3 regions of the Virgibacillus dokdonensis genome follow, and region 3 is predicted to be linked to each of the others. Evidence: predicted binding sites of a transcription regulator. Region 3 holds the regulator's gene; each other region holds the start of a gene.
What was found. The regulator LexA, encoded in region 3, represses DNA repair genes until DNA is damaged. The targets are predictions, from matches to a motif close to CGAACATATGTTCG.
Positions count from the first base shown of each region.

Region 1: the regulator LexA is predicted to act here: its motif matches at 1,760-1,773, upstream of B2C77_RS13250 (DNA polymerase IV).
Region 2: the regulator LexA is predicted to act here: its motif matches at 1,594-1,607, upstream of B2C77_RS07545 (YhjD family protein).

Region 1 is NZ_LT745763.1:2,485,585-2,488,874, reverse strand. It holds gene B2C77_RS13250 (DNA polymerase IV) at 414-1,664, opposite strand; gene dacB (D-alanyl-D-alanine carboxypeptidase/D-alanyl-D-alanine endopeptidase) at 1,990-3,290, shown strand, end outside.
Region 2 is NZ_LT745763.1:1,294,215-1,297,504, forward strand. It holds gene B2C77_RS07535 (fatty acid--CoA ligase family protein) at 1-349, shown strand, start outside; gene B2C77_RS07540 (competence protein ComK) at 712-1,242, shown strand; gene B2C77_RS07545 (YhjD family protein) at 1,178-1,573, opposite strand; gene B2C77_RS07550 (TVP38/TMEM64 family protein) at 1,975-2,631, shown strand; gene lepB (signal peptidase I) at 2,687-3,238, shown strand.
Region 3 is NZ_LT745763.1:2,159,933-2,163,222, forward strand. It holds gene B2C77_RS11700 (DUF896 domain-containing protein) at 48-281, opposite strand; gene B2C77_RS11705 (YneB family resolvase-like protein) at 470-1,114, opposite strand; gene lexA (transcriptional repressor LexA) at 1,392-2,015, shown strand; gene B2C77_RS11715 (hypothetical protein) at 2,096-2,728, opposite strand; gene B2C77_RS11720 (MerR family DNA-binding transcriptional regulator) at 2,716-2,901, opposite strand; gene B2C77_RS11725 (dihydrolipoyl dehydrogenase family protein) at 3,176-3,290, opposite strand, start outside.

The sequences.
Region 1 (3,290 bases), 330 kb from region 3:
GAAGGTTTGGTGGGGTATCGTATAAGTAAAACAACGGTGCTTTTTTTTATGGTCTAGGAAATTATAAAATTTAGCAGCTGTGGATAAACTTACTAAGTTATTTAGCCACGTCCGGCTCCAGCGCCCAGCAACTAGGCGACTTCACGAAATCGCCCTACGATAAGTCATCATCGGTTCGTTCCTCACCGTGATTCCTAAAACTTTAGTTGATTCGTTCCACTCGCTACGTTGCTAACCGGGCGCTTGCGCCTTTGTTCCTTAACTCTTCAGGTGTTTGAAATCTCACGAAACCATTAATAAAGGCTTAGTTGCCAGTGTGGGGGGGGGAAGTGGTGGTTTTGCATTATTGACATTCATACGCAAGTTTCTGGTGAGGTCACCTCCTCATGTTGTCAAGCATTCTTATTTCTCCATTAAGCATAGTGCCCACCAATTTTTTTGCTCCTTTCGATTGTAATGCCTGCATCTGTATAGCTGATTGCACGGAGAATGGAGGTAGGTCCATATTTTTCTCGGATCGCATCCATTGTATAGCCAATATCCTCTTTTTTCGTACGGTTTTCAAATAGGCTCAGTTGTGTATCTTGTTTCGTATATAAATTGGTTAAAGTCACATATACTCGACGAATACTACTCCTGCCATCGTAAAAACGAAAAAACAACCCCATACAAACATGATACATATCCATTGTGGCGTTAGTTGGTATAGAAATAGAAGTCGAACGGGAAAAGCCGCCCCCTGTTTCTTTTGAATAACTAATTCCAAGTTGAATGGTTTTTCCTGCCATCTGAACGGTTCTTGCTCTTCGGCATACTTCTTCGCAAAGATCCAGTATACAGACATGAACTTCTTCTTTTGCGTAATCGCGTAATAATGCAATACCATGACCAAACCCCTTTTGCTTTGTTTTCACAAAATTGCCGATGACGGGACTCAAATCAATCCCCCATGCATGCCAATATAATTGCTCTCCCATAACCCCGAAACGTTTTCGTAGTCGTTGTAAGTCAAAACGCGCGAGTTGTCCTAATGTTATAATGCCCATTCGTTCGAGATTTTTCTTCATTCTGCTTCCAATTCCCCAAATCGTTTCCACTGGAGCGGGCCACAGTTTTTGTTGTACATCCTCATATGTACATTCGGCAATGCCTTGTTTTTTTGCATGAATATCCATCACGACTTTAGCAAGAAACTTATTATCTCCAATACCAATGGAGCATGTAATGCCAAAACATTCTAGAATATCATGTTTAATCCGTTTCGCTATAGATAGACGATTTCCAAATCGCCTTTTCAATCCGTTAACAGTAACCCATACTTCATCAACAGAATATGGATGGATAGCCTCTTTTGGAACATATTGATAGAGTAATTTAGTTATTTCTGTGGATACTTCTAAATAGTCTGCCATATGTGCTGGAACAATATGTAGATCTGGAACCTTTGGTAGTTCAAAATAACGGCTGACATTACTAATTCCATATTTCTTTTTGAGTGCAGGAGAAGCAGCAAGTACAATACTACCTGAACGGTTGGGATCGCCGACAACAGCTAATAAAGTTTCCATTGGATCAAGCCCTAATTTAACCGCTTCTACACTGGCGTAGAAAGAACGCATATCGATGCATAAAACATCGTTACGGGGATAAAAGGAATAATCCATCAAACATCATCCTCATTAGAAAAACTTGGGGTTATTGCTACAGCTTTATGGTGAAAGCCTATCAACTGTAATGAAAAAGATTCTACAGTCTATAAAGAACGTTTGTTCTTATTATAAGCAGTTTTGCCCCATGTTACTAGTGGTATTTAATTCCAAACATCAACGTTTTGTTAAAAATGAAGTGCAATCTATATTTTAAAAATTATTTCAGTAAGCAGTGATAAATTTAACATGAAAAGAAGGATTGCCCTTCACCATATGGAAATAGTTATATACAAATTTACAAGCATGCGATAATAAATGATGATAAGAGGGGAAATGTCTGGTGAAAGAAAGTATAGAAGCATATATAAAGAATGAGCCAAAATTACAAGGGGCACTGATAGGTATAAGCATAAGGGCTGCAAATACCGGGAAAATGATTTATGAGCATATGGGAGATACGCGATTTCTTCCAGCCTCCAATATGAAACTACTAACAGCTGCGGCTAGTTTGAACGTTTTGGGGGAGAAGTATTGTTTTAGTACGGAGTTACGTACAGACGGAGTGATAGAAGGAGGAAAACTAAAGGGGAATTTATATGTAGTTGGTAAAGGGGATCCAACGTTATTGCCAGAAACGTATCAACGATTTGCTCAACAATTGCATGCATTAGGAATACATTTTATTGCAGGAAGTATAATTGGTGATGATACGTGGTATGATGCTGTTCGCTTGTCGCAGGATGTAATTTGGAATGATGAGACTTTTCATTATGCATCTTCCATCTCTGCACTAACTATTTCACCAGATCATCGGTACGATGCAGGAAGTGTTTATGTGAAAATATCGCCTGGAAAATATGGAGATGATGCTAAGGTAACTGTATCACCAAAAACAGCCTATATAGATGTGCTCAATACGATAAGGACAGGGAAAAAAGGGGGAGAAGAAGATGTTACCATGATAAGAGAGAGGAACGGAAATACGATTTATTTATCAGGAGAAATTCCAGAAGGTGGGGAGGGGGTGGAAGAATGGCTAGCTGTTTGGAAGCCCACTGATTACGCGCTACATATTTTTCAAGCAGCGTTAAAAAAGCAAGGAGTTCTAATAGAGGGGAGTATGTGTCGTGGGCAAGCTCCGGATAGTTCAACATTATTATATAAGCACCATTCTCCCGCTTTAAAGAAACTAATGCTTCCATTTATGAAAAATAGCAATAATACCATTGCGGAAATACTTGTAAAGGAAATGGGTAGACAAGTATACGGAGAGGGCAGCTGGGAAAAAGGTTTGCAAGTTTTAGAACGGGAAATGGACGGCATAGGAATGAATTTGGAAACAATGGTTATTCGAGACGGTTCAGGTATATCACATATAAACATGATACCTGCGAACGAAGTAACCAAGCTACTATACAAAATTCAAAAAATAGATTGGTTTAATACATATTTACATGCGTTACCACATACTGTTGCACAAGAACCATGTATGCTTGGTACACTACAAGGGCGTATGGAAAATCTTGATGTTAAGGCTAAAACAGGGACCATTTATGGTGTAAGTACGCTTTCCGGATATATGCACATAAAAAAGGGAGATAATATTATCTTCTCTCTGTTATTAAACCATTTAGTAGATGA
Region 2 (3,290 bases), 870 kb from region 3:
ACGAAAGGATGACGAAGGTTATTTTTTTATCGTTGACCGGAAAAAAGATATGATTTTAGTAGGTGGCTATAATGTGTATCCTCGTGAAGTAGAAGAAGTCTTCTATAGGCATCCAAATGTAATAGAAGTAGCTGTAATAGGTACGCCTGATCCAGAAACTGGTGAGGAGGTACAATGCTTTGTTGTGACAGATGAAAATGACGTAACCGCGGAAGAATTAATTTCATTTTGCCAGACGTATTTAGCAAAATATAAAGTCCCTGCAAACATCATTTTTTTAGATGAATTACCAAAGAATACAACTGGAAAAATTTTAAGGAAAAACTTAAAGGAACAAGTACTTCAATGAAAGGCCTAAACTTAGCAGCTGTTGCCATAAAATAGGTGGCAAGCTGCTAAGTTTTTCTAAACAGATAAGAAAATATAAATGAGTTGCTTGTGGATAATAAAATAACTGAATAGTATAAACTTAGGGTTTATAGTATAAGAAAAACAAAGGTTTCGCATAAGACTTGGTAACAAGCCAAGTTTTTCTAACGACATAGCATTTTTTAATAAATTTTATTCTATTCTTGTTGATGAAGTGGTGAAAAGAAATGGCAAACAAAATAAAATAATCAGAAAGAAAATGTGTTTTTTGTTTCTTTTTTTGAAAAAGTTTGGTATTTTAGTAAAGAAGCCACTTTCTTTTCTTCTAGAAAGGATGAAAACATGTTTAACTTCTACACAGATCCTCCCGAAATCACCCCTTTTACTGCTGCCTTGGTAGCTCGACGAGACTCCAACAACAAAGCAATGACGATGGTGCTTGAAGATCAGGAAGAATATGCAGTTGGTTGCTCCCCGAGTAAGGTGATGGATCACGCTTGTAAGTATTTTGGCAGCAGTTTAAAAGGAAGACAGGATGGAACGCGTGATGTTTGCGGTATTACCCATAAAGCCCCCGTTACAATTGATCCATTAAGCGGCATGTATTTTTTTCCAACGATTTCTCCTTCGAGCTCTCAGTGTACATGGATTGCCCATTCCCATATCGAACAAGTTCAAAGAAAGCATGAATATGGGACGGAAATTATCTTTCTAAATGGAAAAAGCATTGAATTAGACATTTCCTATGGGTCGATGATAAACCAAATTCAGCGAACAGCTCAATTTCGGTATTTATTAAATAACCGACTCAAGTTTTTAAAGAAGCACATTGCTCCTTCAGAATCGACTTTCTCATCAACTCCTCAAACATAAGTTTCACTTTTTTTCGGATAGCAGGATTGAAATAATTGCGTTTTTCCTCACGCCCTCGACAAATAAACAAATAAGAGGAAAAGGAATCATTTTTCTCCAACTTTACAACTTGTATTTGTTTTTGCTGCATCGTTTTCCGTAAGTTTTTTCGCTCCTGAAATGCAAGCTGTTCCATTCTTGTTAAAACTTCTAGGTAGGATTCCTTTATTTTAAATGCTTTGAATGTACCAGTCTGTAGAAAATAAATATCTTGTTGAATTACTAAGATAGTCATGGAAAGAAACAGGAAGCGTGATGCCAATGTTAACTCATCTTCGTTTAAGTAACGCAAAAAGAATTCCTCCTTCACAAGGAACGTATGTTCCTTTGTTGCTAGTATATGCGATAAACATAAAAAAATTCAATTCATAAAGAAAAGAAAGTGGCGATATAAGTGATAGGACTTTGCACATGGCGATTTTTCTATTAAAATAGAAAGTACTAACCATTCTTCAAGGGGGTAAAGAGAACACCTCTAATTCAAGTTTTACTTTGTCTATCATTTCATTCTTTTAATTACTATAGGAATGTGTAAAGTTTTAAGTTTATCGTATAACCGACGTTTTTCTCATGTGTTTAGGGAGAAAAAGACACTAAAGTATGAAATCGTCTGTTATAGGAAAACATGGAGATATCATTATTATGTGAAAAAACTAGAAAAATAACATTCATATTATCGAGGAGATTTACTACATGCTTTTATTAGACATCCAACTATCCGATTGGGAAATGATTTTTGATAGTGAAACTTTTGATGATTACATTACGCAACTATTAAAAAATTATGAGAATCTAGGCCCTATCCCTGGTTTCCTGTTGCCATTTATTGAGGCGTTTTTTCCATTTTTGCCGCTAGTTGTATTCGTTTTTGCCAATGCTGCTGCTTATGGGCTGTTTGAAGGGTTTATTTTATCTTGGGCAGGTGCAGCAATAGGTGCTATTCTCGTCTTTTTAATTATTCGTAAGTTAGGTGATCGAAAAGTATTTAAAATAATTCGTAAAAATAAACAGGTGAGGAAAGTAACTGCATGGCTAGAAAGGCATGGTTTTGGACCACTGTTTTTATTAATGTGTTTCCCTTTTTCTCCGTCATCTGTTATTAATGTTGTTTCTGGATTGTCTAAAATTAGTACCCAACAATTTATCTTAGCCGTAATTATGGGGAAATCCGTCATGATTTTCTCCATTGCTTATGTTGGCTCAAGTATTATGGAATTTGCCAAGAATCCGGTGAAAACGATTGTTGTTGGAATATGTATCGTGTTATTTTGGATGATTGGTAAATATATTGAAAAGCGATTACAGAAAAAAGCGGAGTTGCGCGAAGAATCTGATACGAGGAAAGATTAAAACATCTGTTTCTAGGGTAAGCTATTAGTAGAACTTACTCTGGAGGAAGATGAAAATGAAAAATAAATATCGGAAAGTGGTCTTTGTTATTTTGTTTGGGGCCATGATTATAATTGCTAGCAGGTCAGCTTTATTTGCCAGCTATGTGGTAGAAGGTGAATCAATGGAGCCAACTTTGGATGATGGGAACCTGCTAATGGTAAACAAGTTTGTGTATGATTTAACGGAAGTCGATCGGTTTGATGTGATTGTCTTTCGTGCTAATGAGAAAGAAGATTACGTCAAAAGAGTAATTGGAATTCCAGGGGATACGATTTATTACCAAGATGACAAATTATATATAAATGGGAATTATGTTGAAGAAGATTTTTTACAAGAATATGCGCAAGCTACGTTAAGTAATAAACCATATACAGAAAATTTCTCGCTGGAAGAAGTAACTGGAGAGACAAAAGTGCCAAAGGGCAAGCTATTCGTTATGGGAGATAACCGTGGGGAAAGTTTGGATAGTCGTGCATTTGGATTTATTGCACAGACGCAGTTGGTCGGCAAAGTAGATGTGAAATATTGGCCTATTTCTCAAGCTAGTCTAAGTCTGGGTAACTAGTGGAAAATGGCGTCTTTGGTGAAGTTTTTCCTTACCTATCATTGGTGTCATA
Region 3 (3,290 bases):
TACTTTGCTACAAGTGAAATCATGCACTTATAACAAAATAGGTATTGCTACTTCTTGTTATGCTTTTTTTGTAAATCTTTTACTTTTTTCGGTGTTACATCATTTCCCTCTGGATCAACTACTTTCATTGTTTTAAACTGATTTTTAAAAGATTTTCTTACACTCTGTAAGTATTCCTGGCGTAATTTTTTTTGTTCGTTTTGTTCAGAAATAGTTAGTCCGTCCACTTTGGATTTTCTTGCAAGCTCATTAATACGTTCGATCTTACCTTTTGAGAGCATCCATCTACCCTCCCTCATGCGTATATTTTTATTCTGTTAAATCATAAGTTTTCGGTGACAAAATTGCACTCTCTTTCATTGTACAATAGATGTCATTGATATAAAACAGGTGTGCTTATCAACATGATTCCTTTACAGTACCATATAAAAAAGAGAAGGGCAAAGAACTTGTCCTCCTGAGAATACCTTTATTTTTGTTTGCTTTCATATTCTTGATAGCGTCTATGAACAGTAGCCTTTGATACATTGTAACCTAGACCATTTAATGTATCAGCAATTTCTTTAAACGTCAGACCATTTTGTCGTAAATTAATGACTTCTTCAACAGGAAATTCTAATCTTTGCCTTCCTGGAGCTTCATTTCTATTCGAAAGATTTAAGGTGGGATCATATCCTTTTGCAATTGCCTGCTTCATCCCTCTTTTTATCTTTATATTATGTATTTTGCGTTGATACTCCTCCACAATCCCAACGATCTGCAACACCATGGAATCTGCTTCCGATAACTCTAACTTCCCTCCATGAAAGCTTGTATAAATAGGAATATGTAATTTCAGCAGCTGGTGAAAAAGGGCAATTTTTGTATTCCCCCTACCTAAACGAGTCTCGTCTTGAATCAATAAACAATCTGCCCTTTTTTGAGAAAAAATCTCTAACATCTTAAATATCCCATCTCGATCAATACTATATCCGCTCTCTTGCTCTTGTATACACGCTACCACAGTAAGTTGATATTCAGCTGCCAGTTTAACCAATTCCTGTTTCTGTCTTATTAATGATGTTTCTTGAGTTTCTTTGTCAGTACTTACCCTACAATATACAACTGCCTTCACAATGTTTACTCCTTCTATCATATTAACTCATTATAATAGAATAATATAAGAAACCTAATGTTAATGCAAAAGCTACAAGATAGAATGCGTCTGTTTTGGTCAGTTTTTGAAACATCTAATAGCCCTCCTTATACAATATAGAACTTTTGTTCGCTTTCTACCCCTATTATAACCGAACGCGTGACCTTGTCAAGTGTTTTTCGAACGAATGTTTGCGCGAAGTTTTATCTAATGGTAAACTAAGGTTAATTAATATTATGCGCGAGGTGATAGATTCATGACTAAACTTTCCAAAAGGCAACAAATGATATTAGACTATATAAAAGATGAAGTAATGCAAAAAGGGTATCCACCATCTGTAAGAGAAATTGCCAAGGCTGTGGGTTTAGCGTCTAGCTCGACTGTTCACGGGCATTTAGCTAGAATTGAAGACAAAGGCTATATTAGACGTGACCCTACAAAGCCAAGAGCAATTGAGATCTTACATTTGGAAGAAGAGAATCCTATTCCAAAAGAAGAAGCACTTTATGCGCCTGTTATCGGGAAAGTAACAGCAGGCTTGCCCATAACAGCTGTAGAAAATATTGAAGAATATATTCCGCTTCCTGCAAATACGGCTAATCCTGATGATAGTCTATTTGTTTTAGTAATTGAAGGAGAGAGTATGATTGAAGCTGGAATTTTAGATGGAGATATGGTAATCGTTAAACAGCAAAACACAGCACAAAATAGCGAAATTGTTGTTGCAATGACAGCAGATAATGAAGCAACCGTAAAACGTTTTTTTAAAGAAAAAGATCATATACGATTACAACCAGAAAATGCAACCATGGAGCCGCTTATATACGATAATGTAACCATTTTAGGGAAGGTTATTGGATTGTATCGACATATACACTAAAAAACTGCCAGTTGGCAGTTTTTTTTGTGTATAAATATTGGGTTACTATGAATTTTGTTTTGTCATCATTCCCCCGTATATTAGACAGGACAATAAATATGCACATAGTAAACGGGGCTCTTTTCCTTAATTTGTGATAGATAAAACAATGAATAGCAGTATTCTTCTAGACGCAACTGATGTGTAATGGCATGTTCCTTTGCTTCATTCAATATTTCTTGCATCTTTCTCATATCAGAAAAAGGATTCCCGACAAAATTATAACGAAGTGCTGTTGGAAAACTAATTTTTTTGATATCTTGATCGATACTAGAAATAATGTTAGAGCAATATACTTCTCCTTTTTTAGGATGATGAAAATCTCTTAAGTTGTTTTGATAAACAATCATCGAAGTCTTATTCCAAAAAACATCTTCTTGGGAGTCATACAGATTGGATTCATTAATATTGAAGCCTTTATCATCAGCTGTAAAGTTAAATCCATCACAGGTAAATATATAATTATCCTTAACCACTTCCCACATATTTGGTTTTGTTTGAAAAGAGGCTAGCCTTCTATTTAACTCTTGTAAAAAATAGATTTTTTTATCTAATAACTCTCTCTCTAGCAATAATGTCTCTAAATAACTCTCGTTAAATTTCGATACATCTGTCAAATCTTTATAATCAAGCCAGTTCTTAATTGTTTTTAAAGGTACACCTAATTCACGCAACCAAGTGTTACATTACTAAACTTCAAAGCGTCATTCAAAGAATAATACCTATATTTATTATCTTTAACAACAGAAGGAGTAACTAAATTCTCTTTATCGTAATAGCGCACTGTATCACTAGACACTCCATGAAATTTGGCTATGTCTCCTGTTTTAAAATATTTCTCAGCCATATGTTAAAATCTCCTTTGTTTTGTCTTTAAAAGCGACTAGCATAAGGTACCTCTACTATCTGTAGATGTTATCTAACATACTACAGAATACGTTACAATTCTAAATTTATCAACAGACGAAACGCTACTTAACAAGACAAAAAAGAAGAAGAAATTGAAAAAGACCTGTAATGAACACAAGTCTTTTACTCTAGTAATATAAAAGGTGCCTGCTTGAATTCGTTTATTCAAGACTTGAGGATAACATATGGTATTAAAAACACTTTTATTTTAATTATTCAACAGCTGCGTTGCTTAATTGTGTCAGAATTTCACTATAAGACGGATATGGATGAATTGTATCCTTTAGTTTATGGAAGGGAATATGGAATGTTTTCATAAGTTGCAAT